DNA from 4 places in the Corynebacterium sp. UD i78 genome. Region 1 is predicted to be linked to each of the others. Evidence: riboswitches for the same ligand, from Rfam matches in the RefSeq annotation. Region 1 holds a riboswitch; each other region holds the start of a gene.

Region 1 (7,765 bases):
CTCCGACACGGGACTTCTCGACGGTGCGCCACTCCCGGTCACCGACAATGAAGCGGGCGCGGGTGGCGTCCAGCAGACAGGATGCTGCGGCGACGTGGTCGGGGTGGGCGTGGGTGACGATGACCTGGGTGATCTGTTCGAGACGGCGTCCCCGGTCGTGGAGGAATCGGTCGAGGTCGCGGAGGTACTCGCCCTCGTGCTTCTTCCCGGTCCAGCCCGGGTCGATGACGGTGATACCGTTCTCGCCGAGGTGGATGGTGGAGAACACGGACGCCATGACCCCGGACCCGGGCATTGTCACCGGACGCACCCAGGTCCCGGTGCCGTGGCCTTCCCCGGCTGTGCCGCCGACGACGCGCACCGGCCCCGGGGTGCGACTGTTCTGCGCAGCGGTGTACTGCGGCTTCGCGAAGGGCGTCACCTGGGATGCGGCCGGGGGAGTCGACATGTTCTCAACGTACCGGTTGCAGCGGTAGGAGGCTGACGGTGGGCCGGGGCACAGTCATCCACGCGTGACTCCGGTGATGTGGTTGATCCTCCGTTCCCGGAGTTCGTCGATCAGTACCGCTCGGGCTCTTCGCCGAGGTTGAACTTCCGGCCGGAGAGGCCGTCCTCGTTCGGGGTGATCACCACGTAGTTGTACTTCAGCGTCGGCAGCCAGGGCTTCAGCGGCGCTTCATCGGCCGCGTGGATCTCGGTCGTGTCCTTGAGGATGCGTGCGGTGCCCTTGACGATGACGGACCAGGCTTCGCCGGTGTCCTCGGAGGTCTGCTCGACATTGTCGACCTCGAACAGGACATCATCGTTGAGGTTGAGGCTGAACAGTTTGGTGCCCTCGGCGGTTCGGAAGAGGATCTTTCCGTCATGCACGATGTAGTTCAGCGGGAAGAGATCGATGTCGTTCTTCCGGTGGACGACGAGACGGCCGAAGGTCTTGGTCGCCAGGAGGTCCAGGGACTGCTCGTCGGTGAGGTGGGTGACGGGAGAGTTCTTGTCGGTCATGCCCCCCATTGTCCCACCCCGCCACCCTCTCCTCCCCCGGATGTGGGGACCAGCGGGGGCAGCAGGACGCCGGTACCGGGGGTGACATGTCCGGAATTTCACGACGAGGGCAGCCGCAGAAGCCACATCGGATCCACTTCGACAGTCACCGACCTGTCCGCCTGACATTTCAGACTCAAACCCTTAGTATCACCGGTAGCAAGAAGTGAACAGTGACTCACAGCACCTCCTACCCACAGACGGGAACACATCACAATGCTCGGACAGATGATGGACCAGCCGCTGCTCATCAGCAGCATCGCGCGCCACGCGGACCGGCGGTTCGCCGACCAGGAGATCGTCTCCTTCACGGTCGACAACCCGCGCCACCGCTACACCTACCGGAACGCCTTCTCACGCGCCCGGAAGCTGGCCAACGCCCTGGCACGTCACGGTGTGGAGCAGGGTGACCGTATCGGCACCATGGCCTGGAACGACTACCGCCACTTCGAGCTCTACTACGGTGTCTCCGGCTCGGGTCTGGTGTGCCACACCATCAACCCGCGCCTGTTCGAGGACCAGCTCGTCTTCATCATCAACGATGCCTCAGACAAGTTCCTCTTCCTCGACCCGATGTTCGTCGGCACCGTCGAGGCACTGCTCCCCCGCCTGGACAATGCACCGCAGCTCGTCATCCTCACCGATGACGGGCACATGCCGGAGACTTCCTTCGATGCCGTGAGCTACGAAGCCTTCATCGCCGACGAGTCCGACGACTACGACTGGCCGCTGTTCGACGAGAACACGGCATCCGCCCTGTGCTACACCTCCGGTACCACCGGCAACCCCAAGGGCGTCCTCTACAGCCACCGTTCCACGGTGCTGCACAGCTTCGGTGTCTCCCTCCCGGACGTCTTCGACCTCTCCGCCAAGGAGGTCGCCATGCCGATCGTCCCGATGTTCCACGTCAACGCCTGGGGCATCCCCTACGCCACGGCGCTGACCGGCACGAAGCTGGTCTTCCCCGGCCCGAAGATGGGCGACCCGGCGGAACTGCAGGCGCTCATCGAGGAGGAGGGCGTCACCAACTCCGCCGGCGTGCCGACCGTCTGGCAGGGCCTCATCGCCTACCTGGACGCGTCCGGCAAGCGCATCGACTCCGTGAAGACCCTCGTCGGCGGTGGTTCGGCGGTGCCCTACTCCCTCATGGTGGCCTACGAGGAGCGCTACGGTGTCGACCTCGTCCACGCCTGGGGCATGAGTGAGACCAGCCCGCTGGGCTCGATGTTCCACACCTCCCCCGCGCTGGAAAAGCTCCCCGAGGAGGAGCGGCAGAAGGCACGCGCCAGCCAGGGTGCCCCGCCCTTCGGTGTGGAGCTGCGCATCGTGGACGAGGACGGCAGCGTCCTCCCCCAGGACGGAGAGGCGGTAGGTGCGCTGCAGATCCGCGGCCCCTGGATCGCGTCATCCTACTTCAGCGCCGACGGCCCGGGCACGGTCGGCGCAGACTCCTTCACCGCCGACGGCTGGTTCGACACCGGCGACGTGGCCTCCATCACCCCGCTGGGCTACATGCACATCGAGGACCGCGCGAAGGACCTCATCAAGTCCGGCGGCGAGTGGATCAGCTCCATCGAGCTGGAGAATGTCGCCGTGGCCCACCCCTCGGTGAAGCAGGCGGCGGTCATCGCCATGCCGGACGAGAAGTGGCAGGAGCGTCCGCTGCTGGTCGTCATCCCCGAGGAGGGAGCTGACCTGGATGCCGCAGAGCTGCTCGGCTTCTTCGACGGCCAGGTCGCCAAGTGGTGGATCCCCGACGCCATCGCCGTCACCGACGCGATCCCGCTGACCGCCACCGGCAAGATCAGCAAACTTGACCTGCGCAAGCAGCTGGACGCCGGGAAGTTCACGGTCCAGGCGCCGGCGACGGCGTAACCGTCGAACCTGCTACGCTCGCATCCTGACACGGGGTGCCGCCCGACCAGGGCGGCTGAGATCACACCCGTTGAACCTGAACCAGTTCGTACTGGCGGAGGGATTGTCAGGGTTTCCGCATGTCTGTGCATGCACAGGCACGCATGCCCGAAGGTCCTTACCGCTTGTGACCGAAAGGCATGAGCATGAACCTCACCGATCAGACCGTCCTCGTCACCGGAGGCGCCCGTGGCCTCGGCAGGGCACTCACCGACGCTTTCCTCCGCGAAGGCGCGACCGTCATCGTCAACTACTTCTCCAGCGGGGACGCCGCGGCGTCCCTCATGGCGGAGCACCCCGGCCGCGTCCTCGCCGTGCAGGCGGACGTCCGCGACCGCGAGCAGGTGGATGCCCTGTTCACCACGGGCGCAGAAGCCAGCCTCGGCCCGGTGACCACAGTCGTCAACAATGCGCTGGTCGACTTCTCCTTCAACGGGGACGCCCGTCCGAAGGCCACCGACATCAGCTGGGGTGACTTCCACCGCCAGTTCGAGGGAGCGGTGGGTGGTGCGGTGAACGTCATCCAGGCCGCACTGCCCGGCTTCCGGGAGATCGGCAGCGGACGCGTGGTGAACATCGGCACGAACCTCTTCCAGAACCCGGTCGTCCCCTACCACGACTACACCGCTGCCAAGGCCGCGCTCCTGTCGTTGACCAGGACGTTCGCGGATGATCTGGGCCCGGAGAACATCACCGTGAACATGATCTCCGGCGGTCTGCTGCGCACCACGGACGCCTCCGCCGCCACCCCGGAGGCCGTCTTCGACGGCATCGCCTCAGGGACACCGTTGCGTGAGGTCACCACCCCGGAGCAGTTCGCGGACACGGCCCTGTTCTTCGCGTCCCCGTGGGCCCGCGCGGTCACCGGTCAGAACCTCGTCGTCGACGGTGGTCTGGTGAAGAACTGATGCACCTGAACCTCTTCGCCTACGGCTGCGGGCACCACTCCGCCGCCTGGCGCGCCCCGGACTCCGCCTTCGACCGGCTCGGTGACGTGACCTGGTGGGAGGACCTCGCCCGGACTGCGGAACGGGGACGCTTCGACGCCTTCTTCCTCGCCGACGGCCAGTCGCTGAACCCTGTCCCCGGACCGTCCTGGTTCCTCGAACCGGTCACCGCGCTGACCGCCCTCGCCCGGGCGACCACCCGGCTCGGACTGGTCAGCACCATCTCCTCGACCTTCTGGGATCCCTTCCACGCCGCCCGGCTCAGCGCGAGTCTGGACCACATCTCCGGTGGCCGCGCCGGTATCAACGTGGTGACCTCCATGACGGACGCCGAGGCCCGCAACCACGGGATGGACCGTCTGCCCGACCACGCGGAACGCTATGCGCGTGCCGCGGAGTTCATCAGTACCGTGACTGCCTTGTGGGGGTCCTGGCCCGCCGGTTCCTCCCCTGCTGAAGCTGTACCGGTGGACCATCACGGCCGGTACTTCGACGTCGACGGGCCGCTGAACATCCCCGCCACATCGCAGGGCCACCCGGTGCTCTTCCAGGCCGGGGCGTCCGAGCCGGGCCGTGACCTGGCCGCCCGGTACGCCGAAGGTGTCTACGCCGTGGCGTGGGACCTCGACTCCGCCCGCGACTACCGTCTGGACCTGCGGCGGCGTGCCGCCGGGTACGGTCGCGACCCTGATGACCTGGTGATCATGCCGGGTCTGGTGACCTTCGTCGGGAAGACGGAGGAGGAGGCGAGGGAGAAGCAGCGGGAGCTCAATGAGCTGCTGCCGGTGGAGGATTCCCTCCGTCAGCTGTCCTTCTTCGTCGGTCAGGACACCTCAGGGTGGGACCTTGATGCGCCGGTGCCCGAGCTTCCGCCGCTGGCGGAGTTCAGCGGTCCGGCGGGACGCTACGCCACGATCCTGCGGATCCTCGCGTCCTCCCCGGGTGGTCGTCCGACGGTCCGTGACCTGCTGGGTTACCTCGCCGCCGGTGGTGGTCACGCCACCTTCGTCGGCACTCCGGAACGGATCGCCGGTGAGATGGAGCGGTGGATCGTCAATGGTGCCGCCGACGGCTTCAACCTCATGCCGCCGACCCTGCCCGGCGGGCTCGACGATGTCGTGGACCTGGTCGTCCCGGTCCTGCAGGAGCGTGGTCTGTTCCGCCGGGAGTACACGGCGGACACGCTGCGCGGGCATCTCGTGGGATAGTGCCCCGTACGAGCACCTGATTTTCCTGCATCTCGAGCTTTCCGTCCGTCCACGGAGTCTTCCTTATGCAGGGGTGCACGTCGTACCCTCGACGAGATGGGGAAGCTCACCCTGGATCAGCGCCCCTCGCTGGAGACCGCCCTGGAGGAGTATCGCGAGAAACCCCGGACGCGACGCCACGGGGAGAATCCTTGTTGATCACCATGTCCGGGAAGCCGATCTCCGTCTGGTCATCGCAGCGGGGCTGACGGTCCTCTCCCTTTTTCGGCATATTCCTGTGCCTGTTCGGCCTGGAACCACCCGGGTCCGTTGTCGGTGCCGCGTTGTGTGGGTTGGGAACCCTCGCGCCGACCATCGGGTCATTCCTGCGTCCAGGGCCGCCACGGGAAAGTGGTTGGAGCTGCGGGCAGCCGGGCCCGGTGTCGGCATCACGCAGTCTGAGGCTGGTCAGGACCACCTCCCGACGACCTCACGGTGCGTGATGCGGACATACCCGAGGAGAACCCACCTACCGCCGCGAGGACAGCACCCGCTCCGACTCGCGCGCCGTGTCCGAGGCGTTGAGCTCCAGCGACCGCGACCCGGCGAGCTTGCGGGCCACATGCTCGCCCACGGTCACCGGCTCGTACCGGGCGGGGTGGTCAGAGTCGACCATGCCCGGCAGCGGACCGACGATGGCGTCCACGTTCCCGTCATGGAAGAACGCCGCCGACCGACGACGCAGGATCGTGCCGTCCACCACCGGCGGCTTCACCCGGTGCAGCGTCGACCTCCACTGGTCATTGGTCAGTCGCGCAGTCACGTCACCCAGGTTGACCAGCAGCGCACCGGGCTCGGGAAGCACATCGTTCCACGACCCGTCCGACCCCAGTACCTGCAGTCCGGCGACCCGGTCGGCCCAGAGCACGGTGACGATGCCGTAGTCGGTGTGCTCGCCCATGCCGTTGAGCTCGCCGTCGAGCTCCACGGTCACCCCGGGTTCCAGGGCGTAGTTGATGGTGCGCAGTACGTCGATGGAGTGGTCGGCCAGGGATCCGATGGTGCCGCGAGGCTGACCCAGGGCGTCCTCGAAGATGTCGACGAGCGTCTCGGCCACTCCCTGGGCAGCGCCGAACCACGCCTCCAACTGCGATCGGAAGCCGGCCATCCCTTCGGCACCGGCACCGGACTCCGCCGGCCACACGTTCTCCGGGTAGTCCGAGACCGGCAGGTCCAGCTCCGGGAAGGCGGACGCCTGCACACCGATGTTGAAGGCCTCGAAGAAGTCGTTCATCCCGGTCGCGGACTCCACCCCCAGTGACAGTGACAGTCGCTCGGACTTCGGCGGCGAGTAGCCGCGGTTCACCGACGGCGGTGTCGTGACCTCCTTCTTCACCTCGAGATCGCGGAGGAAGAAGGCGTCCAGTGCCGAAGCCAGGCCGTCCCATACCTGCGGGTCGATGCCGTGCCCGGTGAGCTGGATGAAGCCGACCTCGCGGGCTGCGGCGTCCACCGCGGCAGCGACGGCAGCCTTTTCGGAGTCGGTACCGCCGGTGACGTAGGCGGTGATGTCGATGACGGGTACGTGGAATCCGGTCATGTCAGGTCCTTTCAGGATCGTTCAGCAAGTAGTTCAGTCAGTTCAGCGGCAAGCCGGTCGGCATCCGCGGTGAGCAGTTCGCCGTCGCGTACCACCCATTCCCCGGCGACCATGACATCGCGAGGACGCCGCCCGGGGGTGGCCCACAGCAGGCCCGCGGGCCAGTCGTGGACACCGGCGTCGGCGACCCCGGAGCAGTCCCAGACGCACAGGTCAGCGGGTGTCCCGGCATCGAGGACGCCCAGTTCAGGCCAACCCAGCCCTGCGGCGGAGCCGGCGGTCGCCATACCCAACGCCTCCTCTGCGGTGAGGACGCGCCCGGTCAGCCCGGAGACCTGCACCGCCAGTCGGGCATCGGCGAGAAGGTGACCGCCGTCATTCGAACCGCCGCCGGAAGTTCCCAGGCCCACGGTCACCCCGTGGTCGAGCAGGTCGCCGACCGGGGCGACGCCCCAGCCCATCGGCACATCGCAGCCCGGCGCGTGGGTCACGGTCACCCCGGAGGACGCCACGACCTCCACCTCGGCGGCGGTGATACCGCACAGGTGGGCCAGCGTGACGCCCGGTTCCAACCAGCCCCAGTCGGCCAGCAGGTCCAGCGGCCGACACCCGTACGTCAAGGCGGCACGCTCGACGTCCACCTGTTCATTGGACTGGGTGCGGCGCAGCAGCCCGAGTTCCCGGGCCACGTCGCGCAGGGCGGTGAAGGTCTCGGGCCCGTCGGTGTGGGCGCCTGAGGGACCGACGGCAAGCTGCAGCGTTCCGCGTCCGACCGGGTCCCCGGCCATGGCAGCGAAGGAGGCGTGGATGGCACGGACCGAGTCGACGACGGCGTCGGCGTCCTCCCCGGTGGTGCCGCGCACGAAGCACAGCCGGGCGCCGAGAGCGTCAGCCACCGTCGCCGTGGCACAGGCCAGATCCACCGGAGATACCCCGTCAGGCCAGGTCAGATGATGGTCGGCAACAGTCGTCACCCCACACAGCAGGGACTCCGCCACACCGACGGACGCCGCTGCGGCACCGAGCTCCGGATCGACGGCGTAGCCGCGGTAGGCCTGTCCCATCACCGACAGCCA
Region 2 (7,765 bases), 1.6 Mb from region 1:
CCAGATGTCGAGGTTGGCGGTCTTGGCGAGGAAGCGGTCCTTGAGCTCGTCGCTGCCGAAGTTCGCGATGACGGGCCCGACCATGCCGGTGTTGAACGGCAGGGGCTCAGGGATGCCGGCCCGCTGGAGCTCATTGGTGTAGATATGCGCCTGGGTGGGGGTCCAGTCCTGTCCGCCGTACGCGACGGGCCAGTGGGGAACGGCCACACCGTGCTTGTTGAGCACCTGCTGGGAATCGATGATGTCCTGGCGGGTGGCCTGTCCGGCACGGTAACGGTTGCGGATCTCCTCAGGGACTTCCCGGAAGATGGCGCGCAGGTCATCGCGGAAAGCGATCTCCTCCGCTGTGAGCTCCAGATTCATCCGTGTTACTCCTCACGTTGTCGGGCGGCGGTGGTTCAGATCACTGCCACGGGGCGATAGTTGGTGACCATACCCGGCCCACTCTCCGACCGACACCACGTCCCATGAATTATGTTTCAGTTACCCCCGTGTGGAACCCGGTTTCGACCGCACCCGAAACTGATAGCCTGTCCTTACGCGCCCCGGCACCTGTTCTGTGCCGGCACCTGGAAAGGACCTGACATGCTCTACGACGTGCCGAAACCCACCGAAGCGATCCTGATCAGCGGAGGCTTCGGCCACCGTAGTCCGGACAGTCCCTACCGCATCGTCGTCGGCGGCGGCGCGTGGTCGGTCCCCATCCTCCACCGGGTCCAGCGGTTCTACATCGGAGCGAACACCGTCCAGGTCCGTGTCGCCGCCCCGTCCGCCCAGAACGTCGAGGTCGCCGTCGAGGCCACTGTCGTCTTCCGCGTCCGGCCGGACAAGAACCACATCACCCGTGCCGCGTCCCGCTTCGAGGGCAGCGACCGCAAGGAGGTGCTACGCGCCGCCTACGACATCTTCGGTGGCGAGACCCGTGCGATGATCGGCCAGATGACCGTGGAGGAGATGATCTCCGACCGCATGCGCCTGGCGTCCGACGTCCTGACCAACGCCGAGCCGAAGATGGCGGAACTGGGCTGGGGAATCGACTCCTTCCAGATCAGCTCCATCACCGACGACAACAACTACATCCGCTCCCTCTCCGCCCCGGAGCTCGCCCGTGTCGAGCGTGAGGCAGCCGTCGCCGAGGCCCGCCGGGACGCCGAGATCGAGAACGAGCGACAGAAGGCCAACCGCCTGAAGTCCGAGTACCAGCGCGACACCGACCTGCTCACCAGCGAGAACATCAAGCAGACCGCGCAGGCGAAGGCGGAGGCCGAGGCGTCCGGCCCGCTGGCCAAGGCCGAGGCAGAACGTCAGGTCGTCGCCAAGCAGTCCGAGCTCGCCGCCGAGCAGGCGCTGCTGCGTGAGCAGGAGCTGATCGCCGAGGTCGTCAAGCCCGCCGAGGCTGAGGCGCAGCGTCGGCGCATCGAAGCCGAAGCCGAGGCACAGGCCCTGCGCACCACGTCCGATGCGGTGGCGTCCAACCGTGGCGTCATCATCGACAAGCAGATGGTCGACCAGATGCCGGAGATGATCGACTCGCTGTCCGAGGCACTCGGATCGGCGAACCTCACCCTCGTCGGCGATGGCCAGGACCTCAACCGGCTGCTCAGCCAGATCGCCTCGGTCGCACCGGGCCTGCGGGAACTGGCGAAGCGCGACAACGGCGCGTAGACACGGGGTATGTCTGACGCACTCATCATCGGCGGCCACGGCAAAGTGGCCCTGCTCGCAACCCCTAAGCTCATCGACCGCGGTTTCGCGGTCACCTCGGTGATCCGGAAGCCGGAACAGTCTGAGGACATCGAGGCGCTCGGTGCCACTCCCCTGGTGCTCGATCTCACCCGGATCACCCCGGACGCTTGGGATGCCCTGCTCGGCCGGTTCGACGTGGTCATCTGGTCCGCCGGTGCCGGAGGTGGCGCCGCTGAGCGCACCTACGCCGTCGACCGGGACGCCGCTCTCGCGGTCATCGACTCCCTCGAGCGACTGCGGGACGCCGGCAAGGCACCGCGCTACCTCAACGTCTCCTATGTCGGGGCGACGAAGCACTCCGTGCCGGAGGACGACTCCTTCTTCCCCTATGCAGATGCGAAGAAGATCGTCGATGACCGGCTGAACAGCACCACCGGTCTGGACTACGCGATCCTCGGTCCGGCGGCACTCACTCTGGAGCCGTCCACCGGCTGGGCACCGGTGGACGCCGCCGCCGATAATCCGGAATGGTCGACCGAGACCTCCCGCGAGCTCGTGGCGGACGTCATCGCCGAACTCGCCGCCCGTGAGACCCTGCCGGCGGACCGGACCGTCGAGTTCATCGACGGGCCGACCCCGGTCAGTGAGATCGGCTGAGACGTGCCCTCAGCTCTCATCATCGGCGGCCACGGCAGGGTCGCCCTGCTTACTGCACCGATGCTCGGCGATCTCGGTTTCTCCGTGACCTCGGTGATCCGCGACGCTGGACAGTCCGCCGACATCGAGGCCACGGGCGCCACTCCCCTGGTCCTCGACATCACCCGGGTGACAGCGGACGGGTGGGACACTCTGCTCGCCGGGTTCGACGTCATCGTCTGGTCCGCCGGCGCCGGTGGAGGAACTCCGGAGCGCACCTACGCCGTCGACCGTGATGCCGCCCTCGCGGTCATCAATTCCCTGGAGCGGTTGCGCGACGCCGGAAAGACTCCCCGGTTCATCAATGTCTCCTACCTCGGCGCCACCCACCACCGGGTCCCCGAAGGCGACTCCTTCTACCCTTATGCGGACGCGAAGAAGACCGTCGACGACCGACTCAACAGCACCGAGGGCCTGGAGTACCTGATCCTCGGACCGTCCGCACTCACCCTGGAGTCCGCTGTCGGGTACGCGACTCCGACCACAAATCTGCCGCCGGAGGACTCCCACACCTCCCGCGAACTCGTCGCCGAGATCATCACGGTCTTCGCAGACCGCAACTCTCTTCCCGGTGACCGGACAGTCGAGTTCGTCGACGGCTACCTCCCCGCCAGTGAGATCTAGGGAAACTGCCTGACAACTACTGGACGTCGAACGCAGCGCTGTAGGTGACGGTAGCCTCGGGGTAGTCACCCTTGCGGTCGAGACGCAGGGCCTGGAAGTAGGACACCTGCTCCGGCGCCAGCCCAGCCATCGTGAGACCCTCACGGTGAGCGAAGCCGAACCGGGCGTAGAGCGAAGGCTCGCCGAGCAGGACCGCACCGGTCGCCCCGTAGATGACGAGCAGGTCGAGCAGGGCCCGCATCAGCCCGGAGCCGGTTCCCTGGCCCTGGAAATCCGGATGTACCGATATCGGTCCGATGCCGTACCACCAACCCCCGTCCGGTGGGTCGAGGGTCACGGGGGATGCTGCGACATGTCCGACGATGCGTCCTGCGTGGACGGCGACGAGCGAGTACCGGAGTTCACCGGCGTCGCGGAGGGCGTCGATGATCTTCGACTCGGTGCCGGAGGCGTGTTCGACCTTGGCGAATGCGTCGTTGGTCAGAGCGCGGATGGCTCCGATGTCTGAACCGTCGATACGCTCGGGACGGATGACCGGGAACCCTTGTCCGGTGGGAACTGTGGCAGATGTGGCGTCTGTGATGGTGTTCATAACCGCATGATACCGGTGTTCCTGCTGGTCGGCAGGGGTGAGACACCCCGTCCCAGCAGGTGGGCATAACGGCGTCACCTAACTCGTTCTCGCCGCATTCAGCCGACCGGTCCCGAGCTCCGGATCACCCGCTCCAACCGCCGAATTGTCGACGTCATCTGTGCCGGTCCTGTCCCGCCCATGCCCATACAGCTACCGGTACTGGTAACTGCATTGGACTTCGGCGTCAGCGGGTACAGGAGGTCAGTCCTTGTCCAGCTCGGCCCCCCAACACAGCCTTCAGCTCCGCCGCCGCGGCCCGGGGATCATCCGTCTCGGTCAACGGACGCACCACCACGGCACGCACCGGGTACCCCTCCGACCCCTCACCGGCCGCCGCCTGCACCTCCGGCAGGGTGGACGCGTTCACCCCACCGATCGTGAACCACACCTTCTCACGTTGCCACTGCTCAGGGGCCGAGACCAGCATTGACGCGGTCTCCGTCACCAGCGACAGTCCCGTTGCCGCGCGTCCCGGTTTCGTCGGGGTCTCCCAGAGCGGCCCGGTGCAGAAATAGTCGAGGTCGGCGTCCTCCATCGCGGCGCGTGCCTGCGACAGCGAGTGAGTGGACAGTCCCACCACCACGTCCGGGCCCAGCAGGGACCGCACCTGGGGGATGGTCAGATCGTCCTGGCCGACGTGGAAGACGTCCGCGCCCACCAGTGCGGCGATGTCCGCCCGGTCGTTGACCGCGAACAGCTTCCCGTGTTCCTCCGCCACCGAGGCCAGGACCTCCAGCGCCGCGATCTCGTCGCAGGTGTCGATGGACTTGTCGCGCAACTGAATGATGTCCACCCCTCCCTCGTAGGCGGCGTGGAGGAAATCCCGCAGATCGCCCTGTTCGGCCCTGGCCGGGGTGCACAGGTACAACGAGGCGTCCTGAAGCTGATCGAGACGTCGGACACGCAGGTCACGGTCGGGGGTGGCACTGAAACGGGAAAGGCTCATGTGGTGGAATGGTAGCCGTAGGCGAACTACGGGAGCCCCTGCAGGGGCTGAGAGGACCGGAGCACCGGTCGACCGTCCACACCTGACGCGGATCATGCCGCCGGAGGAAAGGAACGCATGAACACACGCCCGCCAGATACCGTCATTGTCGGTGCCGGCGTCGCCGGGCTGACCGCCGCCTGGAACCTGCACAAGGCCGGGCAGCGTGTCACCGTCGTCGACCCCACCCCGGGAATGGGCGCCAGCCGCGCCGCCGCCGGCATGATCGCCGCGGTCAGCGAGGTGATGTACCAGCACCACACGATGCGCTCCCTGATGACGACCTCGGCCGCCCTCTATCCCCCACTCGTCACCGAGCTCACCGAAATCCTCGGTCACGGCGTCGGCTACCGGGGCACGGAGACCCTCGACATCGGTGCGCACCCGGCCGACCGCGACTGGTTCGCCGACCTCGCTGAGGTCCAACGTGCCGCGGGCATGACCGTCGAGCGGATCACCACCCGTCAGGCCCGGACACTGGAGCCGGCGCTGTCCCCTGCGATCTCGGGGGCGTTCCTCGTCGCCGGGGACCACCAGATCAACCCCCGCAAGCTCGTCCCCGCCCTTATCGAGGCGCTTGAGCGGGATCCCGGCTTCAGGCTGGTCCAACGGCGCGTCACCGCAGTCCTCCGCGACGGCGGCGACACCGGCGCGGTCACCGGAATCACCCTCGACGACGGCACCGAACTCCACGCCGGCACCACGCTGCTCTGCCCCGGAGTCTCCCTCGACGGCATCGGCAACCTGCCCGAGGCCGAGTGCGTGAAACTCCGCCCGGTCCACGGCGACATCCTGCGCGCCCGGCTACGCCCCGGCCAGCCACCGTTGCTCGACCGCACCGTGCGCGGCATGGTCGACGGCCGCCCCGTCTACCTCGTCCCCCGCACCGACGGCGAGATCGTCATCGGCGCGACCGAGCGGGAGGACGGGTTCGACGGCGTCGTCCTCGAGGGTGCCTACCAGCTGTTGCGGGACGCCCAGACGCTCGTCCCCGGTGCCGGGGGCCTGGAGCTCACCGAGATCCTCGCCCGCGCCCGCCCCGGCACCCCCGACGACCTGCCCTACATCGGACGCCTCGACGGCGTCGACGGACTGGTCGTCTCCACCGGCTACTCACGCCACGGCATCCTGCTCGCCCCGTTGGGCGGACACCTCGCCGCAGGCCTCGTCCTCGGTGCCGACAGCACAGCGGAGGACGCCGCAATGCTCGCCGCCACCGACCCTCAGCGGACATCCCCACACACCTCAGGAGCAACAGTATGACCGTCACCGTCAACGGTAAGCCCCACGACTACGCCGACGGGGCCACCGTCGCCGACATCATCCTCGACATCACCGGCCACGTCCACGACGACGACCAGCTCGGTGTCGCCGTGGCACTCGACGCGACCGTCGTCCCACGCAGCCGCTGGGCGTCCACCCCGGTACCTGAGGACGCCGAGATCGAGATCATCACCGCCATGCAGGGAGGCTAGTCATGTCACTCACCATCGGATCCACCACCGTGGACTCCCGCCTGATCATGGGAACCGGCGGCGCGACGGCGATGACCGTCCTGGAGGACGCCCTCGTCGCCTCCGGCACACAGCTCACCACCGTCGCCCTGCGCCGCTTCAACCCGACGACCGGCACCTCGCTGTTCGGCCTGCTCAACAGGCTGGGCATCGAGGTCCTGCCGAACACCGCCGGCTGCTACACCTCCCGTGACGCCCTGCTCACCGCCCGGCTCGGCCGGGAGGCCCTGGGGACCGACCGGGTGAAGCTGGAGATCCTCGCCGACGACGAGACCCTGCTGCCCGATGTCGTCGAACTGGTGGACGCCACCGAGCAGCTCACCGATGACGGTTTCGAGGTCTACGCCTACACCTCCGATGACCCGGCGGTGGCCCGGTCCCTGGAGTCCGCCGGTGCGGCCGCGGTCATGCCGCTGGGCGCGCCGATCGGCACCGGCCTGGGCATCCTCAACCCGCACAACATCGAGCTGATCTGCTCCCGGGCGACGGTCCCGGTGATCCTCGACGCCGGGGTCGGCACCGCCTCGGACGCCGCCCTGGCCATGGAGCTGGGCTGCGACGGTGTACTGCTCGCCAGTGCCGTCACCCGCGCCCAGGATCCGGCGCTCATGGCCACGGCCATGAAGGCGGCCGTCGAGGCCGGTTACCTGGCCCGACGGGCGGGACGCATCCCGAAGCGCACCCTGGCCGAGGGCGCGTTGGCGTCCTCTCCGATGGAGGGACGCATCGTCGCAGGCACCAGCCGGGAAAGCGAGTCGCTGTGACCGCCGCGAAGGCTCTCCCGTTCGCCCCGCTGGTCGACCCGGTCGACGAGCTCACCCGCGATGACCTGATGCGTTACGCCCGGCATCTGACCCTGGACCAGATCGGACCGGAGGGTCAGCGTCGACTGCGGAATGCCAGGGTGCTCGTCACCGGAGCCGGCGGCCTGGGCTCGCCTGCCCTGCTCTACCTCGCCGCGGCGGGTGTGGGCACCATCGGCATCATCGACGATGACGTGGTGGATGTCTCCAACCTGCAGCGTCAGGTTGTCCACGGCATGGATGATGTCGGGCGGCCGAAGGTGGAGTCCGCCGCGGACGCCGTGGCCCGGATCAACCCGACGGTCACCGTGGAGCAGCACCGCACCCGCCTCACCGCGGACAACGCCGTGGACATCATCGGTGGCTACGACCTGGTCATGGACGGCGCAGACAACTTCGCGACCCGCTATGTCGTCTCGGACGCCTGCACTCTGACGGACACCCCGTGTGTCTGGGGATCGATCCTGCGCTTCGACGGCCGGATCTCAGTGTTCTGGAACGGCCCGGACCATGACGGCATCAGCTACCGTGACCTTCACCCGGACGCCCCCGCGCCCGGTGAGGTTCCCAGTTGCGCCGCCGGTGGCGTCATCGGGGCCCTGCCTGGCACCATCGGATCGCTCATGGTCACCGAGGCCGTCAAACTCATCACCGGTACCGGTAGGCCGCTGTTCGGGCGGCTGCTCATCCACGACGGCATGGCGATGACCTTCCGTGAGCTGAAGATCCTCCCGGATCCGGACGCCCCGCTGGTCACCGCCGTGGACAACAGTGTCTCCGAGACCTGTGCCGTGCCCTCCTACCCCACCGTCAGCCCGACGGA
Region 3 (7,765 bases), 700 kb from region 1:
CAGCGGACGGGGATCGAGGGCCAGGGCCCAGTGCCGGGTACCTCGGCTCATCACCGGGACGAGGTCGGCGGCTCCGGGAATGGCGCCGGTGTCCATCACCGTGCCGCCGAGCAGGTGGGCGGGTACGTCCCGGCCGAGGGACGCAGCCAGGTCCTGCAGTTCGGCATCGGTGGGTCGGGGTGCGAGGGAGTAACCGGCGTCGGCGGCACCGGCACCGTGGAGGAGTTCGCGGGTGGCGATGAGGGCGGCCGCGGCGTCGGCGGCCTCTGCGTCGGCGGCTCCGGTGTCCCCGATGTCGGGGATCTCGCGGACGATGTCGACATGGATCTGTGGCAGGACGGCCTGCGGTGCACGTCGGTGGTAGCGGTCCACCACGGCGGTGACCGCGGCTACGGCGGCACGGCCGGTGTCCCCGGCGGTGGCTGGCCGCGACTGCTTCCCGGTGAGGTCCACCCCGGTGATCTCCGGGGACTCCGACTGACCGGTGACCGTGACGGTGACGGTCTCGGTGAGGTCCAGGGCCTGGCGGACGGTGACGAGGTCGCGGCCGCCGTCGGGGCGGTGGTCGCCCACGCTCAGCCAGAGGATCAGCATGCCCTGGGCGGTTGCCGTGGCAGAATGTGGCAGCCCGGTGTGCTCGGCGGGATCGGGCATGTCCGGGGCGGTCATTGTCCGGTGTCCTGCGGCGAATCCTGTGCAGAAGCCAGGGAGGCGACCGCGAGGTCGACGAAGGACGCGGTGTCGAGCTTTTCGCCACGCTCCTTCGGGTCGATGCCGGCGGCGGTGAGCACGGCCTCTGCGTCCGCCCCGGAGCCGAAGTGTCCGGACAGTGCGGCGCGTAGCGTCTTCCGGCGCTGGAGGAAGGCGGCGTCCGTCACCGCGAAGACCTCCTTGCGGAGGATTTCGGGGTCGTGCGTGGTCAGGGCGTCCTGCCAGGGGCGGGAGCCGTCGGTCCACCGGTCGATGCGGACGAGGCCGGAGTCGATCTTCGGGGCAGGCCAGAAGACGTTCTTGCCGATCGTTCCGGCCTTGGAGACCGCACCGTAGAACCCGGCCTTCACGCTGGGCACGCCGTAGATCTTCGATCCGGGGGACGCCGCGAGCCGGTCGGCGACCTCCAGCTGGACCATCACGAGCACGCGGCGGATCGACGGGAGCTCCTGCAGCAGGTGCAGCAGCACCGGGACGGAGACATTGTAGGGCAGGTTCGCGACCAGGGCCGTCGGCGCGGGGACACCGGCCTCGGCGAGGTCCGCCGCGGTGAGGGTGAGTGCGTCATGGTCGATGACCGTGACGTCGTCGGCGCGTGCCGGCGCGAATTCCCCGATGGTGCGGGGCAGGCGTGCGGCGAGTCGCTTGTCGAGCTCCACGGCGGTCACCCCACCGGTTCCACCTACCTGCTCCAGCAGGGCGAGGGTCAGGGAACCCAGCCCTGGACCGACCTCGATGACCCGGTCGTCGTCCGACAGTTCGGCGGCCGAGACGATGCGTCGGACCGTGTTCGGGTCGATGACGAAGTTCTGCCCCATCTTCTTCGTCGGGGTGATGTCGAGTTCCGCCGCCAGGGCGCGGATCTCTCCGGGGCCCAGCAGGCGTACCGTGTTCTCTTCGCTGTCCGTCACATGTCGAGGATAGCCTGTCGGGGACAGACGATCTATCAGCGGATCTGTCAGCGCAGGCCCATGCTGGAGGTGCAGGCAGGCCAGGCGCCCCAGCCCTGTGCGGCCTGGACCTTCTCGGCCACGGCGATCTGCTCCTCGCGGGTGGCCATGTAGGCCTCCGGAGCGTACTCGGTACCGCCGAATGCCGCCCAGGTGGACGGGGTGAACTGCAGGCCGCCGGAGAAGCCGTTGCCGGTGTTGATGGACCAGTCTCCGGTGGCCTCGCACTGGGCGAGCTGGTCCCAGACGGAGCCATCGGAGACGGAGGGGGCAGAGGATCCGGTGCCGCGGCGCACGACGCGCTCGGTGGCGGGCGTGATCTCCTCGCGCTTGAGCTCGTCGCGGTGTGTCTCGACACCGTTGAGGGAGTGGATACGGACGGTGACGCGGGCGGTACCGGCGGTACCTTCCTCGATGACCTCTTCCTCACCCTTGGCCATGTCCGGGTCCTCGATGACCTTCTCCGGCGGGGCGATCTCCTGGTCCTCGGTGACCTCTTCACTGGTCTTCCGGGTGACGTCGATGTGCATGTCGTCGGTGACCGGGGTGTCCGCCGACGGGGTGACGACGTCCTCCTTGCCCAACGGAGCACCGCGCATCTCGAGCACGTCGGCCACGGTCGGGGCAGACATGGTGAGGCGGGCAGGCGTCTCGTCCGGCTGGCCGTCGTTGAGCGTGAAGCTCTTCGGCGAGGTGATGTTGAGCTCCATGCCGTCGAGCGGGATGGCCGAGGCGCTGGCGGTGGTGGATCCGGCGTCGATGTCGAGCTCATCGAGGAGTTCGGAGACGGTCATCTTGGTGGTGTCGACGGTGCGGGACTGACCGTCGACGACGAGGGCGACCTGCCGGGCAGAGCGGACGGTGACGCGGGAGCCGTCGGAGACGGACTCGCTGAGACCCGGGGTGATGAGGTCACCGTCGGAGACGTCGACACCCTCGGACGACAGGATCGACTCAACGTCGCCGCGTACGGTGCTGGCCTTGAGGATCTTGCCGTTGACGTCGAGGGTGACGTCCTTGTGGTTGGTGGCGACGACGGCTCCGCCGACAACGAGGGTGGCGAGCATGCCGCCGGTGGCGACACGGAGCGGGACGGAGCGGGTGTGGTTGATGCGGTGGAGCGTCGACTTGTTCTTCACCCAGATCACGATACGGTAACGATGCGCTGACGGCAAAGATATGTGACAAGAATCCCGTAATTATTCCGTGATCCGGTAGAGATCACGCGCATTGCGTGTCACCTGGGCACCTAGTGCCTCTGGAGTCACATCTCTCACTTCTGCGACACAGCGTGCGGTGTATCCGACGAAAGCCGGCTCATTGCGCGAACCCCGGAATGGCTCTGGCGTCATGAACGGTGCATCGGTCTCGATGAGGATCCGGTCGGCCGGACAGATCCGCGCCGCTTTCCGCAGCTCCTCGTTCCGCCTGAACGTCACATTGCCGCAGAAGCTCAGCCAGTAGCCGCGGTCGACGGCCTCCTGCGCCACGTCCAGCGGCGAAGAGAAGCAGTGCAGCATGATCCGCAGGTCGTCCGGGGCGTCCGCCAGGACGCGCATCAGGTCGGCGTCCGCCTCCCGGTTGTGGATCATCAGCGGCTTGGCCAGCTCGTGGGCCAGGGCCATATGCCAGCGCAGCGCCTCCTCCTGGACGTCCAGAGGTGCCGTGCGCTCCGGATCATGGGCGATCCAGTAGGTGTCCAGCCCGGATTCCCCGACCGCCACGCAGCGCGGATCAGCGGCGAGCTCCCGGAGTCTGTCCTGCACACCGTCCTCGAAGAGCTGGTCCGCGCGGGTCGGGTGGATGGCACAGGCGGCGACGACCCGCTCATCAGCATGGGCGGCCTCGAGAGCCTGGACCGACTCGGCGAGGTCGTCGCCGACGGTGCAGACCTGGTTCACCCCCACATCCGCGGCCCGGTCCATGATCGCGCGCACCTCCTCCGGTGTCGTCGCTTTACAGGACGCCAGGTGGGTGTGCGCGTCGAAGAGTTCCGGCAGCGGCTCGGGTGGGACAGGGGTCGGACGCTTCTTCTTCGACATGGCTGTCAGGTTAGCGGTGCTCGCTGAAGAACTGCAGTTCCAGGTCCACGGTGCGCCGGAAGTACTCCCGCGCCAGGGCGGCGTCCTCCGGGGAGCGCTCCCCTGCGCGGTCCACCTCGGTGCGCAGGAAATCGATGAGCTGGTGAAACCCGGGGTAGTCATGCAGGCGCACCCATTCAGCGTGGACGTGGCGGGGCGGGTAGCCGTTCTCCCCCGTACCGTGGGCGCGGTTCTCCGGGCGGGTCGCCCAGTCGAGGTACAGCCACTCGCAGACCACGAGGACGCCGAGGATCGCGGCGTAGTTGCGGGTATCGGCGGCATCGACGAAGAGCTGCTTGAAACCGGCGGTGGCCCCGGTGTCGGGGACGGATGTGTCCGCATCCAGTTCGGACGCGGCCTCACGGAAGTAGGTGTCCTCGTCGCCGGCGACCTCGCCGAGGAACTGCGCGAAGCGGTGACGCGAGGGGCAATTGTCCGCCGTGGCGACCGCCGCACCGAGCAGGGCCATGAAACCGTCCGCGAAGCGGTAGTCCTGGACCAGGTAGCCGGCCATGTTCTCGTCCGGCAGCGTGCCGGCGAAGAGCTCGGTGACGAAGCGGTGGGTGGCCGCGGCTTCCCAGGTGGTGCGGTTCTCCTCCCGCAACGTGTCGCTGAAGCGAGTGGTGGGTGTGCCGGTCGTGGTCTGCGCAGCATAGTCTTCCATGACGATTCCTCCGCGAGTGTGAACTCGATCAGGTTCGACGGGTCTCATCTCAGCCCGGGCCTTCTCCCGGGCACCCCGTGTCACTGCCCGAGGGTACCTACGGGGGCGCTGAGCGCACTGATTTGCTGAAAAAATCCTGTGCAAAGCGCGCTGAACAGCATCGGGCCGAGGCACTGAGACAACAGTGCTCAACCGTTGCCACCACCGTTCCCACACACCTTTCATGGAACTGTCCATCGACCATCGTTCAGAGAGACCCATCTCATGGATATTCCAGACACCGACCATCTCATCATCGGCATGAGCCCTTTCAATCCTCATTTCTCCCTCGACTGGCTCATCAGCGCTTTCCGGTCGGGAGCTGACCACTTCGCCACAGTCGATGTGCTTCACCCCGGCGCCATCGCCACCTCCCTGCTGACCGCAACCGGGACCCCGGAAGGTCGAGCCCTACGGAGAGCGAGACAGCAATGCAGCAAGAAACTGCGGACTGTGGCTGCAGCAGTGGAACAGTCCGGAGTCGTGCTCGGACGGACCTCCCCACTACTCAACTCCGACCACATTGTGGAGCCGAACTATGCCGGTCGCAGAGAACAGGTTGCTGACGAGTACCTCCGCAACACCGAATTCCGACGCCGCTGCCCGGCCATGAGTTCGGCTGCCACCCAGTCACGTCTTCGGGCAATCGGCTCCTCCACTCCACCGGATCCGGGTATTGCCGTCGACTACGTACTTGATGAGCTCCCTGCGTACACCCATCGCGCAGACCTGTTCCACTACCCTTCCGCAGCACTGAGTTACCCCGCGCCATGGCCGGCCGGTGAGGACATCAGGGCAGGGGAGACATCTCTCGACACCGATCCGAACAGCCACTTTTTCGTCCTCGACCCCGAGCCGGAGGCACATCATGTCTGATCTTGACAACCCGACGCTCCTCTGCGATGAAGCTCTCTACGATCCGTACCCCATCTACCGGGGATGAGGGAGCACGGTTGCGTGTATCACGACCTCATTGCGGATGCCTGGTGCGTCCTTGATCTCGACCTTGTCCGCACTGTGCTGCAGGACTCGACCGGTTTCAGCAGTCACCATCTGGCAGACCGTGCCGAGCCCGTGCTCGGAGCACGTGTGCTCGCGCAGATGACCGGTGCCGAGCACACCGAGAAGAAGGCCGTCACCATGCACGGTCTCGCAACGGTTGCCATGGACGGCTACCACCTTCCCGCAGTTGAGACGGCTGTCACCAACCTGTGGGAGCGGGTAAAGGATGCCGAGTGCCTAGACCTCGTGGAAGAACCGGCAGGACCGTCCGCCACTAATGTGACGTGCGAGCTCCTCGGTATCGATGCACAGTGGAAGCACAAGGTTCTCCCGTGGAACCGCAGTGTCGTCCAGTTCATCACGCTCCTGCAGCAGACCCCTGACGAACGGTCACAACGGTTGGCGGACGCCGGATATTTCCGCGCGTCCATGCTCCGTCTCATAGAGACCCGGCGTCGATCCCCCCGACACGATCTCGTGAGCTATCTCGTGTACGAGACACTCCGGTCCCCAACGTTGGAGGAGTCTGTCACCACCGGTACCGGAAAAATCACCGATCTCCCTACTGAGACGCTACGGCTGCACCCGCCAGTCCAGATCATTCCACGGATCGCCGTCGGGAAACAGGTCCTCGGCGGGCACTCTATCCCCGATGGGAGCACAGTGTACTGCCTTACCGGTGCTGCTCACCGCGATCCCTCCTTCTTTCCGGATCCGGACAAGTTCATCCTGTCCAGGAAGGAAAACTCTGTACGAAGCGCCTTTCCCCCATCCGCTGAGCATCTTGCCTTCGGCTCCGGACGTCACTTCTGCATCGGTGCCATGCTCGCCCGTCGGCAACTTGAGACAGCGTTCCGTGCATCGTTGTCCCATTTTCCTGAGTGGAGGCTCGCCGCCGACCCGTTGACGGAGCATGGGCTGTACACCCGCGGGCCATCCCATCTCCTCCCCGAAAAGAGCATCTGACGTGAGTACCTCTGGGACCACTCCTGCCACGCCGTCTCTCACGCCCCGGACCACCTTCGTCCTGCTGCTCGCCTCGATACTCCCGTTGATCGACTCCAGCCTGGTCAACGTCCTGCTTCCGGTGATCAGTCGAGATCTCAACGTCTCCCGGAGCGATGTGCAGCTCGGAGTCTCCGCCTACATGCTCGCTGCCACCGCCGGCATCGTGCTCTCCACCACTTCCCTGCGGCGCTTCGGACCCCGACACGTCTGGACCGGATCAGTCCTGGTCTTTGCCCTCGCTTCCGCCCTGGTCGGTCTCAGCGGGACGCTACTACTGTTCGTGATCGCCCGCGTCCTGCAGGGTGCGGCATGTGGCTTCATCATGCCGGCGGTCCAGCAGATCGCCGCCGACATCGTCGGACGCGAGGGGATGCGCGCCGCTCTGGCGACCATCGGACTACCCGCGGTCATCGCCCCGGCGTTCGGCCCGCTACTGGGCGGTGTCCTGGTGGACGCCGTCGGGTGGCGCGTCCTCTTCCTGGTCAACGTCCCGGTCGCCGCCCTCGCCCTGATTCTCGCTCACAGCGTGCTGCCGACAGCCCCGGGGAACAGGACACCACTGGGCCTCGATCAGGCGCTGCCCGGCGTCCTCGGCATGGTCGGCATGGTCGGCCTGCTCTGGGCCGTCAGCGCCGTCGGCACACTGCCTACCGGCGTCACCGCGCTCATCGCGGTCGCTGCGATCGTGGTCACCGCCGTGTTCTGTGTGGTGGACCTGCGCTCAACCACTCCCCTGCTCGACATGTCCCTCTACCGCGGTCCGGCCTTCACTACGGTGATGCTGCTGTGCCTCATCGTCGGCGCGGTGTTCTACGGGACGCTGCTGTCGACATCCCTGCACGTCCAGTCCGACCTGGGGCAGCCGGCCTGGGTGGCCGGTGTTCTGCTGGGTATCCAGGGGCTGGGCGCCTGGGCATCCCGCAGCCTCATCAAAGGACCGTGGAAGAACATGAACGCCTTCCCTGTCATCGCTGCCGGACTTGTCGTCGCCGCAGGCGGGACGATGGGCATCCAGGCCGTCGGATCCTGGGATGCAGCGACCATCACCGTAACCGTGGGCTCGTCTCTGATCCGTGGTCTGGGGCTGGGTGCGTGCACGCTGCTCGCCCTGTCCGCTGCCTACGAGGTCGTCTCTGACGGCCAAACTCCGGCAGTCGGCGCGCACACCCGGCTGATGCTGCAGCTCGGGGGAGCCCTGGGGACGGCAGTCGTCGGTGTCTGGACAGACTCTGCGATGATGCTCGGAGGGCTTGTCGCCGCGTTATCTCTGGCCGGTGCGGTCGCTGCGGCCGTTCTCCGCGGATCAGGGA
Region 4 (7,765 bases), 1.4 Mb from region 1:
AAGACGTCAAGGTCCCGACCAAGGAGGTCTTCCGCATCGCCTGGAAGGAAGTCATCCTCGGCACCTTCGTCATGGTCTCCACCTACACCCTCTTCTACATCGTGACCACCTGGTTCCTGTCCTTCGGTATCGGCGACAAGGACGAGGGCAAGGGGCTGGGCATCGAGTACGAGCACTTCCTGGTCATCCAGCTCATCGCCGCCCTGTTCTTCGTGATCGGTATCCCGATCGCCGGCTACCTGGCGGACACCATCGGCCGGAAGAAGTTCCTGACCATCGCCTCGTGCTTCATCCTGGTCTACTGCTGCGCCTTCCAGCTCTTCCTCGACCCGGACACCGCCACCGAACTCACCGCCGGCGTCTACCTCTCCCTCGGCATGCTGTTCATGGGACTGGTCTTCGGCCCGATGTCCGCTGTCCTCCCGGAGATGTTCCCCACCAACGTGCGCTACACCGGCTCCGGTATCGCCTACAACTTCGCGTCCATCCTCGGTGCCGCCATCGCACCGTTCATCGCCGTAGCCTTGGCCACCAGCTACGGCCCCTGGGCCGTGGGCGTCTACCTCGGCGTGGTCACCCTGATCTCCCTCGTCGCCATCCGTCTCATGCGGGAGACCAAGGACATCGACCTCTACAGCGTCTGATCCTGATGTCTGATCCTGATGTCTGATCCTGATGTCTGATCCGGACATCAGATCCCGTCAGCTGACCCCTCGTCACTTATCGGGCCCCGGAAGCACGGTTTCCGGGGCCGGTGGCCTACTCTGGGTGACGTTTCATTTCGCCGGGGCGGTCGACCAGCCGCTACCCAGGGCGTCCCCTCCCCTGACAAAGCGAGGCCATCGCTGCATGTTCGACGTTGACAACCTGCTGAGTTCCTTCGGGCTCGCAGGAATCCTGATCATCATCTTCATGGAGACCGGAATTCTCATCGGGTTCATCTTCCCCGGTGACACACTTCTGTTCACCGCCGGGATCATGGCAGCGTCAGACAACCCCTTCGCCCCGCTGTGGGCGTTGTGCCTCTGCATCCCGGTGGCCGCCGCCATCGGCGACCAGGTCGGATACACACTGGGACGCAAATACGGCAGGGCCGCGCTGGAATCCCGCGTCCTCAACTGGATCGGTCCGGACGCCGTGACGAAGACCGAGGGATTCTTCGACCGCTACGGTCCCCTCACCGTGTTCATCGCCCGGTTCATCGCCGTCGTCCGCACCCTCGCCCCGCTCGTCGCCGGCATCGCGAAGATGCCCCGCGCGATTTTCACCTTCTGGTCGGTGCTCGGCTGTTTCGCCTGGGGAGCCGGCATCACCGCGCTGGGCTATCTGCTCGGCGGAATCCCCTTCGTCCGCGACTACCTGGACCTGATCATCATCGTGGGCGTCGGCGCGGTACTTCTCCCCGTCGCAGTGAAGGTCATCCGGATGCAGCTCCACGCCCGCCGCGAGCGCCGGGAGATGTCCGGACGGCTCACCGCCGACGGCGGTGCCGGAGACACCGTCACCGACGCAGAGGATCAGTGACGGCGGAGAATCAGCTGGACACAGTCCAGCGCATCGGCGTCCACCAGGGCCTCATGCAGCGCCAGCTGGTACTCCCACAGCCGGCGGTACACCGGGTCAAAGCCTGCGGCGGCCGCCTGCCGCTCGCGTGAGGTGAACACCGCCCGCCACAGGCCCAGAGTCAGGGCCAGGTGCGACCCGGTATGGATCTCACGGAGGAGTTCCAGACCGGCCTTGTTGGCCTGAGCGGTCATCCGTGCCGTCGTCGGGTACCTCAGGGCCGGCCATACATAGGCACGCATGACATCCAGACTATGCGCCACCACGTCGTCCGCCAGATCAGACCCTTCGGCGTGGACGACCGACTGGATCACCGCGATGCCGTCGCGCGCCAGCATCCGCTCCACCGCGCCGAAGAACTGCCCGAGACCGTCGTCCCCGAGGGTCTCGGCACGCTCCACGCTGAACACCGCGTCATAGGTGCCCGACCACTGCCGCGGTGACGGCACCATGCCACGGACCGTCTCGACGCGCACCGCACCACCGACACCGGCGGCATGGGCGCGCGCCCGGACGACGTCAGCGTGATCGGGATCGGAGGTCAGTACATCGACGCGGGCACCGCGGCGCGCCGCGATGACCGCCAACGCCCCGCCACTGCTCGGCAGTTCCAGCACCCGGTCGCCGGGGCCGGTGCGTGCCATGTCGAGCATCCGGTTGATCCGGTGGACCTGCGCATCGTCGAGGTCGGCCCGCTCCACCAGCGACGGGGCGTCCATCCAGCTCTCCACGACGGGGGTGACCCGGCCGAACTGGGTGACGTCATGCGTCGAGGAGGTCCGCGTTCCCGAGGCGAACAGGGCCGAGCCGGTCGCCCGGGTCTCCCCCGTGTACAGCTCCACCAGAGCGTCCGGGAGTTCCCCGGTCCCCACCTCGCCGAAATCCCGACGCCTGCGCCGCGAGATCAGGGCGCCGAGCCCGCTTTCCAGCGGCTGCGACAGCAGGACGCGCAGAACCTCCGGCAGCGGATCGGCGATCCACTCACCGGCCATGTAACCCTCCGCCAGGCCGAGCCAGCCGTCCGCCACGATCCGGTCCAGGACGAGACCGTCCCGGACGACGAACCGCGGACGTGCACCCGGGGTGAGGGCTATGCCGTTGTCCCGGGTCAGTTGTTCGAGACGTTCCCTCAACCGCACGGCGCGCGAACCGAGAAGCGTAGCCTCCGGGCGCCGGACCAGATCCGGCCACCGCTCGGGGTCGATGAAACCCTCGGACACCGGCATCTCCTTCCAGATTCTCTCGCCAGATTCTCTCGCCAGATTCTCCCGATGCCGGCGCCCGGACACTGACCGGGGGCACCGACGGGGTGGCCCTCGCCTGCTGCAGGGGTATTTTCAGTCACCCCTGCCCGGGCCGGACATTCACAAACGGACATCTCGCCCAGGAACGGGCGCCGGAGGCATACCCACGCTCTGAACAACTGGGAATAAACCACTACACTAGCCGTATAACAACCGACGTCGCCGCCAGGCCGGTCGGGTTGACGGAAGAAACCGCCACCGGCCGCCTGCACAAGTCTGCGGCCGATCACAACATGCACGGTTCTTTCCGGCTACCCCACACAGGTGGCCGGCAGGCCCGTAGAGCGAGGAGACAGTTTCCATGGCATCCACCCCGACCCGCCCTGCCGGCGGTCGTCATCACGTCGTCATCGTCGGAGCCGGTTTCGGCGGACTGTTCGCAGCGAAGCGTCTCGCAGACGCCGATGTCGACGTGACCATCATCGACCGCACCAACCACCACCTCTTCCAGCCTCTGCTGTACCAGGTGGCGACCGGCGTGCTGTCATCCGGTGAGATCGCTCCGACCATCCGTCAGATCCTGCGCAAGCAGAAGAACACCCGGGTGGTCAAGGCCGAGGTCCGCGACATCGACGTCCCCTCCAAGGTCATCACCGCCGACCTGGGTGGCCGCGAGGTCGTCCTGCAGTACGACTCGCTCATCCTCGCCGCCGGTGCGGGACAGTCCTACTTCGGCAACGACCACTTCGCCGAGTTCGCCCCGGGTATGAAGAGCATCGACGACGCCCTGGAGATCCGCGCCCGGATCACCGGCGCCTTCGAGCGTGCCGAGATCACCGACGACCCGGAGGAGAAGAAGCGTCTCCTGACCTTCGTCATCGTCGGTGCCGGCCCGACCGGCGTCGAGCTCGCCGGCCAGGTGGCCGAGATGGCCCACCGCACCCTGAACAACGAGTTCCGGGACATCGACACCAACAGCGCCCGGATCATCCTCGTCGACGGTTCCCCGCAGGTCCTGCCGCCCTTCGGCAAGAACCTGGGCAAGAAGGCCCAGAAGCGCCTGGAGAAGCTCGGCGTCGAGGTCATCGCGAACTCCCTGGTCACCAATGTCGACCAGCACGGCGTCACCTGGAAGGACATGAAGACCGAGGAGGAGACCACCGTCGGCTCCTACTGCAAGATCTGGTCCGCCGGTGTTGCCGCCAGCCCGCTGGGCAAGATGGTCACCGACCAGATCGACGGGGTGGACGCCGACCGCGCCGGCCGCGTCCCGGTCGGTGGCGACCTCGCCATCGAGGGTCACAAGGACATCTTCGTCATCGGTGACATGATGAGCTACAACCGCCTGCCCGGCCTGGCCCAGGTCGCCATCCAGGGTGGCGAGCACGTCGCCGACATCATCCGCGGCGAGGTCGAGGGCTCCAACGCCCGTCCGGAATTCAAGTACCACGACAAGGGCACCATGGCCATCGTGTCCCGTTTCTACGCTGTCGTGAAGATCGGCGACCGCGAGATCACCGGTGTGCTGGGCTGGTTCATGTGGCTCGCCGTCCACCTCATGTTCCTCGTGGGCTTCCGCAACCGTTTCGTCTCCGCCTACAGCTGGGGCCTGAACTCCCTGTCCCCGAACCGCTGGCACCTCGTGGCAACCCGCCAGCAGCTGCACGGCCGCAACACGCTGCACCGTCTGCGTGAGCTCGAGGACGAGAAGGGCGTCCGCTCCGTCATGGTCCGCGACAACCTGAAGGTCGGCGAGGGCCGGGACACCAAGCCCACCATCGACTAGTTCCACCGGTCCACGACGGACCGTGACTACATCCGGTACCCGGGACCCGACCGGGTGGCCCACACATGTGGGTCACCCGGTCGGGTCATTTCGGCATGTCTGCGGGCTCCGGGTACCCTGGGATCCACAGACACGGGGTGCGTCACCGACGGCGCTGAGAACACACCCGTCGAACCTGCTCTAGTTCGGACTAGCGAAGGGAATGTCAGATGGTTTCTGCATGCGTCGACCGTCTCCGGGACACCGTGCCACTGGTGCAGTGCCTGACCAACACGGTCGTCACCCAGTTCACCGCCAATGTCCTCCTCGCCGCCGGGGCGTCTCCCGCGATGGTGGACACCCCGGAGGAGGCCGCCGACTTCGCCCGCGTCGCCTCCGGCGTCCTCGTCAATCTGGGGACGCCGACCGCCGCCGGATACACCGCCATGCGCGAGGCCGTCCGAGGCGCCGGTGAGGCCGGCACCCCCTGGGTCCTCGACCCGGTGGCCTGTGGTGGTGCCGCGGCCCGTACCGCCTTCGCAGGCGATATCGTCCGGCACCACCCTGCCGCGGTCCGCGGCAACCCCTCCGAGATCCGGGCGCTCGCCGGGCGCATCACCGGGGACGCTGAACTGTCCACTGGTGGGCGCGGCGTGGATTCCACCGACGAGGTCGGGTCCGCCGCCGAGGCCGCGGCCGCGGTGTCTGAAGCGACCGGGGCAGTTGTGGCGGTCTCCGGTCCGTGCGACCTCATCGTCAGCATCCGACCCGACGGCACTGCCCGGACCACCTGGCTGAACTCGGGTGATCCGTTGATGCAGCGGGTCGTGGGCACCGGGTGCGCGCTCGGGGCCTTGACTGCGGCCTACCTCGGTGCCGAGGTCTCGGGTGCCGCCCCTGACCTGCACGCTGCGGTCGTCGCCGCCCACGCCCATGCCGGCGCCGCCGGAACGGTCGCGGCACAGGAGGCGTCCGCCCCGGGCAGTTTCGCGGTCGCCTGGTTGGACCGGCTGTACTCGCTGTCCGCCACCGACATCGCCGGGACGGTGAGCATCGGTGGGTGACTGGTCGCTCTACCTGGTCACCGATCCGAAGCTCGGCGGAGGGGCGGAACAGGTGCCCGACATCGTCAACGCCGCGGTACGCGGTGGGGTGAGCGTGGTGCAGCTGCGGGACAAGGACGCCTCCGACGAGGTCTTCGCCCGACGTGCCGCACAGTTGAAGGACACCGTCGCCGACCGGGTACCACTGTTCGTCAACGACCGGGTGGAGACAGCCGTCGGGCTGGGGCTCCACCTGCACATCGGCCAGGACGACATGCCGTACCGCACCGCGCGCGAACTGCTGCCGTCGGGCTGCATGATCGGACTGTCGGTGGAGACCCCGGCCCACCTCGATGCAGTCGCCCGTGACATCGCCGACGGGATCCGCCCGCCCGATGTGCTGGGCATCGGGCCGGTGGAACAGACCTCCACCAAACCCGACGCCGCCGCGCCACTGGGCGTGACCGGTGTCAGGACGCTGGCCGCCCGGGCCCGTGTCCTCGGAATCCCCACCGTGGCCATCGGCCACGTCAGTACCCGCAACGGTGCCGCCCTGCTGCGCGCCGGAGTGGACGGTCTGTGCACCGTCTCCGCCGTCATGGCCGCCGTCGACCCCCGGGCCGCCGCGCAGGATCTGCGCGCCCTCATCGATGACACACTCACCCGTCAGGAGATCAAGTGACCATCCCCCGCGTCCTGTCCATCGCCGGTACCGACCCGACCGGCGGCGCCGGAATCCAGGCGGACATCAAGGCGATCTGTGAGGCCGGTGGCTTCGCCATGACCGTGGTGACCGCGCTGGTCGCCCAGAACACCCACGGCGTCCGGGAGATCCACACCCCGGACACCGGATTCCTCACTGCCCAGCTCGACGCCGTCTTCGACGACGTCACCGTGGACGCGGTGAAGATCGGTATGCTCGGCACCGCGGACATCACCAGGACAGTCACCGACTACCTGCTCAAGCACCGGGTGCCGGTACTCGTCGTCGATCCGGTGATGGTGGCGACCAGCGGGGACCGGCTGCTCACGCCGGATGCGGAGGCCGCGCTGACCGACCTGTGCCGGCTGGCCGACGCCATCACCCCGAACCTCGCCGAGCTCGCGGTCCTGGCCGGCACCTCCCGCGCCACCACACTCGACGAGGCCCTGGAGCAGGGACGTCGACTCGCCGCCGGCCTCGACACCACCGTGATCGTCAAGGGTGGGCACCTGTCCGGGGCGTCCGCAGACAACTCGGTCGTCACCCCGGACGGTGTTGTCCACACTGTGCCGGTGGCCCGGGTGGCCACGACCAACACCCACGGCACCGGCTGCTCCCTGTCCTCCGCACTGACCACCCGGCTCGCGGCCGGCGACTCCACCCCGGACGCCCTCACCTGGGCCACCGGATGGCTTACCGAAGCCATCCGGTATGCCGATGACCTGCACGTCGGCTCCGGCAACGGACCGGTCGACCACACCCACCGATCCCGCCGACTGACGGCGGCCGCCGACACCACGCCGTGGGAGCTCACCGCCTCGGTGCCTGCGACCCTGGATTCCCCCGGGCAGCTGGCCGATATCGGCGACACCGGCACCCCCGCCGGGATTCCCTCCGCGCAGATCCCTGCGGCAGGCCCCTGGACCCGCGCCCTGTGGGCGGCCTCGGTGCCGCTGTACCGGGACATCCTTGACCTGCCCTTCATCACGGACCTCGGCGCCGGCACCCTGGACCGCGGAGATTTCTCCTTCTACCTGGCACAGGACGCCGTCTACCTTTCCCTCTACTCCCCTGCCCTGGCCTCCCTGGCAGCGTCCGCCCCCGACCAGGCATCCGCCCTGTTCTGGGTGAAGGGGGCGGCCGAATGCCTCGAGGAAGAGGCCGAACTGCACCGCACCTGGCTCGGCGGCGCCGACGCCGTGGATCCGTCGCACGTCACCGCGTCCTACACCTCGCACCTCATGCGCTGCGTGCAGACCCGTGACCATGTCATCGGCGCGGCAGCGGTCCTGCCCTGTTACTGGCTCTACGCGGAGGTCGGGTTGGCACTCGCGGAGCGGTCGCCGGCGGACAACCCCTTCGCCGTGTGGGTGGACGCCTACTCCGGCGACGAATTCACCGGGAGCGTCAACCAGGCCATCGGTCTGGTCGAGCAGGCCTTCGCCGA

Evidence for each region. A riboswitch is a leader RNA that binds a small molecule or an ion and turns the genes downstream of it on or off. The one in region 1 is predicted to bind thiamine pyrophosphate.
Region 2: it holds a riboswitch for thiamine pyrophosphate, as region 1 does, so the genes downstream of both, thiO (glycine oxidase ThiO) here and ACZ9GM_RS10995 (3-oxoacyl-ACP reductase) in region 1, are expected to answer to the same signal.
Region 3: it holds a riboswitch for thiamine pyrophosphate, as region 1 does, so the genes downstream of both, ACZ9GM_RS07725 (TenA family protein) here and ACZ9GM_RS10995 (3-oxoacyl-ACP reductase) in region 1, are expected to answer to the same signal.
Region 4: it holds a riboswitch for thiamine pyrophosphate, as region 1 does, so the genes downstream of both, thiM (hydroxyethylthiazole kinase) here and ACZ9GM_RS10995 (3-oxoacyl-ACP reductase) in region 1, are expected to answer to the same signal.

The regions. Positions count from the first base shown of each region.
Region 1 covers NZ_JBWCED010000001.1:2,334,387-2,342,151, forward strand. The annotation lists gene ACZ9GM_RS10980 (MBL fold metallo-hydrolase) at 1-448, opposite strand, end outside; gene ACZ9GM_RS10985 (pyridoxamine 5'-phosphate oxidase family protein) at 559-1,002, opposite strand; gene ACZ9GM_RS10990 (long-chain fatty acid--CoA ligase) at 1,258-2,916, shown strand; TPP riboswitch at 2,938-3,037, shown strand; gene ACZ9GM_RS10995 (3-oxoacyl-ACP reductase) at 3,102-3,863, shown strand; gene ACZ9GM_RS11000 (LLM class flavin-dependent oxidoreductase) at 3,863-5,110, shown strand; gene ACZ9GM_RS11005 (isopenicillin N synthase family dioxygenase) at 5,619-6,689, opposite strand; gene ACZ9GM_RS11010 (amidohydrolase family protein) at 6,701-7,765, opposite strand, start outside.
Region 2 covers NZ_JBWCED010000001.1:685,213-692,977, reverse strand. The annotation lists gene ACZ9GM_RS03310 (acyl-CoA dehydrogenase family protein) at 1-363, opposite strand, end outside; gene ACZ9GM_RS03305 (SPFH domain-containing protein) at 586-1,665, shown strand; gene ACZ9GM_RS03300 (NAD(P)H-binding protein) at 1,675-2,343, shown strand; gene ACZ9GM_RS03295 (NAD(P)H-binding protein) at 2,347-3,006, shown strand; gene ACZ9GM_RS03290 (GNAT family N-acetyltransferase) at 3,023-3,598, opposite strand; gene thiE (thiamine phosphate synthase) at 3,825-4,586, opposite strand; TPP riboswitch at 4,605-4,712, shown strand; gene thiO (glycine oxidase ThiO) at 4,704-5,888, shown strand; gene thiS (sulfur carrier protein ThiS) at 5,885-6,100, shown strand; gene ACZ9GM_RS03270 (thiazole synthase) at 6,103-6,903, shown strand; gene moeB (molybdopterin-synthase adenylyltransferase MoeB) at 6,900-7,765, shown strand, end outside.
Region 3 covers NZ_JBWCED010000001.1:1,632,661-1,640,425, forward strand. The annotation lists gene ACZ9GM_RS07705 (4-diphosphocytidyl-2C-methyl-D-erythritol kinase) at 1-669, opposite strand, end outside; gene rsmA (16S rRNA (adenine(1518)-N(6)/adenine(1519)-N(6))-dimethyltransferase RsmA) at 666-1,622, opposite strand; gene ACZ9GM_RS07715 (transglycosylase family protein) at 1,670-2,800, opposite strand; gene ACZ9GM_RS07720 (TatD family hydrolase) at 2,861-3,703, opposite strand; gene ACZ9GM_RS07725 (TenA family protein) at 3,714-4,406, opposite strand; TPP riboswitch at 4,394-4,494, opposite strand; gene ACZ9GM_RS07730 (tRNA-dependent cyclodipeptide synthase) at 4,671-5,321, shown strand; gene ACZ9GM_RS07735 (cytochrome P450) at 5,403-6,413, shown strand; gene ACZ9GM_RS07740 (MFS transporter) at 6,415-7,765, shown strand, end outside.
Region 4 covers NZ_JBWCED010000001.1:924,097-931,861, reverse strand. The annotation lists gene ACZ9GM_RS04410 (MFS transporter) at 1-644, shown strand, start outside; gene ACZ9GM_RS04405 (DedA family protein) at 850-1,524, shown strand; gene ACZ9GM_RS04400 (class I SAM-dependent methyltransferase) at 1,518-2,789, opposite strand; gene ACZ9GM_RS04395 (NAD(P)/FAD-dependent oxidoreductase) at 3,169-4,593, shown strand; TPP riboswitch at 4,717-4,813, shown strand; gene thiM (hydroxyethylthiazole kinase) at 4,803-5,636, shown strand; gene thiE (thiamine phosphate synthase) at 5,629-6,297, shown strand; gene ACZ9GM_RS04380 (bifunctional hydroxymethylpyrimidine kinase/phosphomethylpyrimidine kinase) at 6,294-7,765, shown strand, end outside.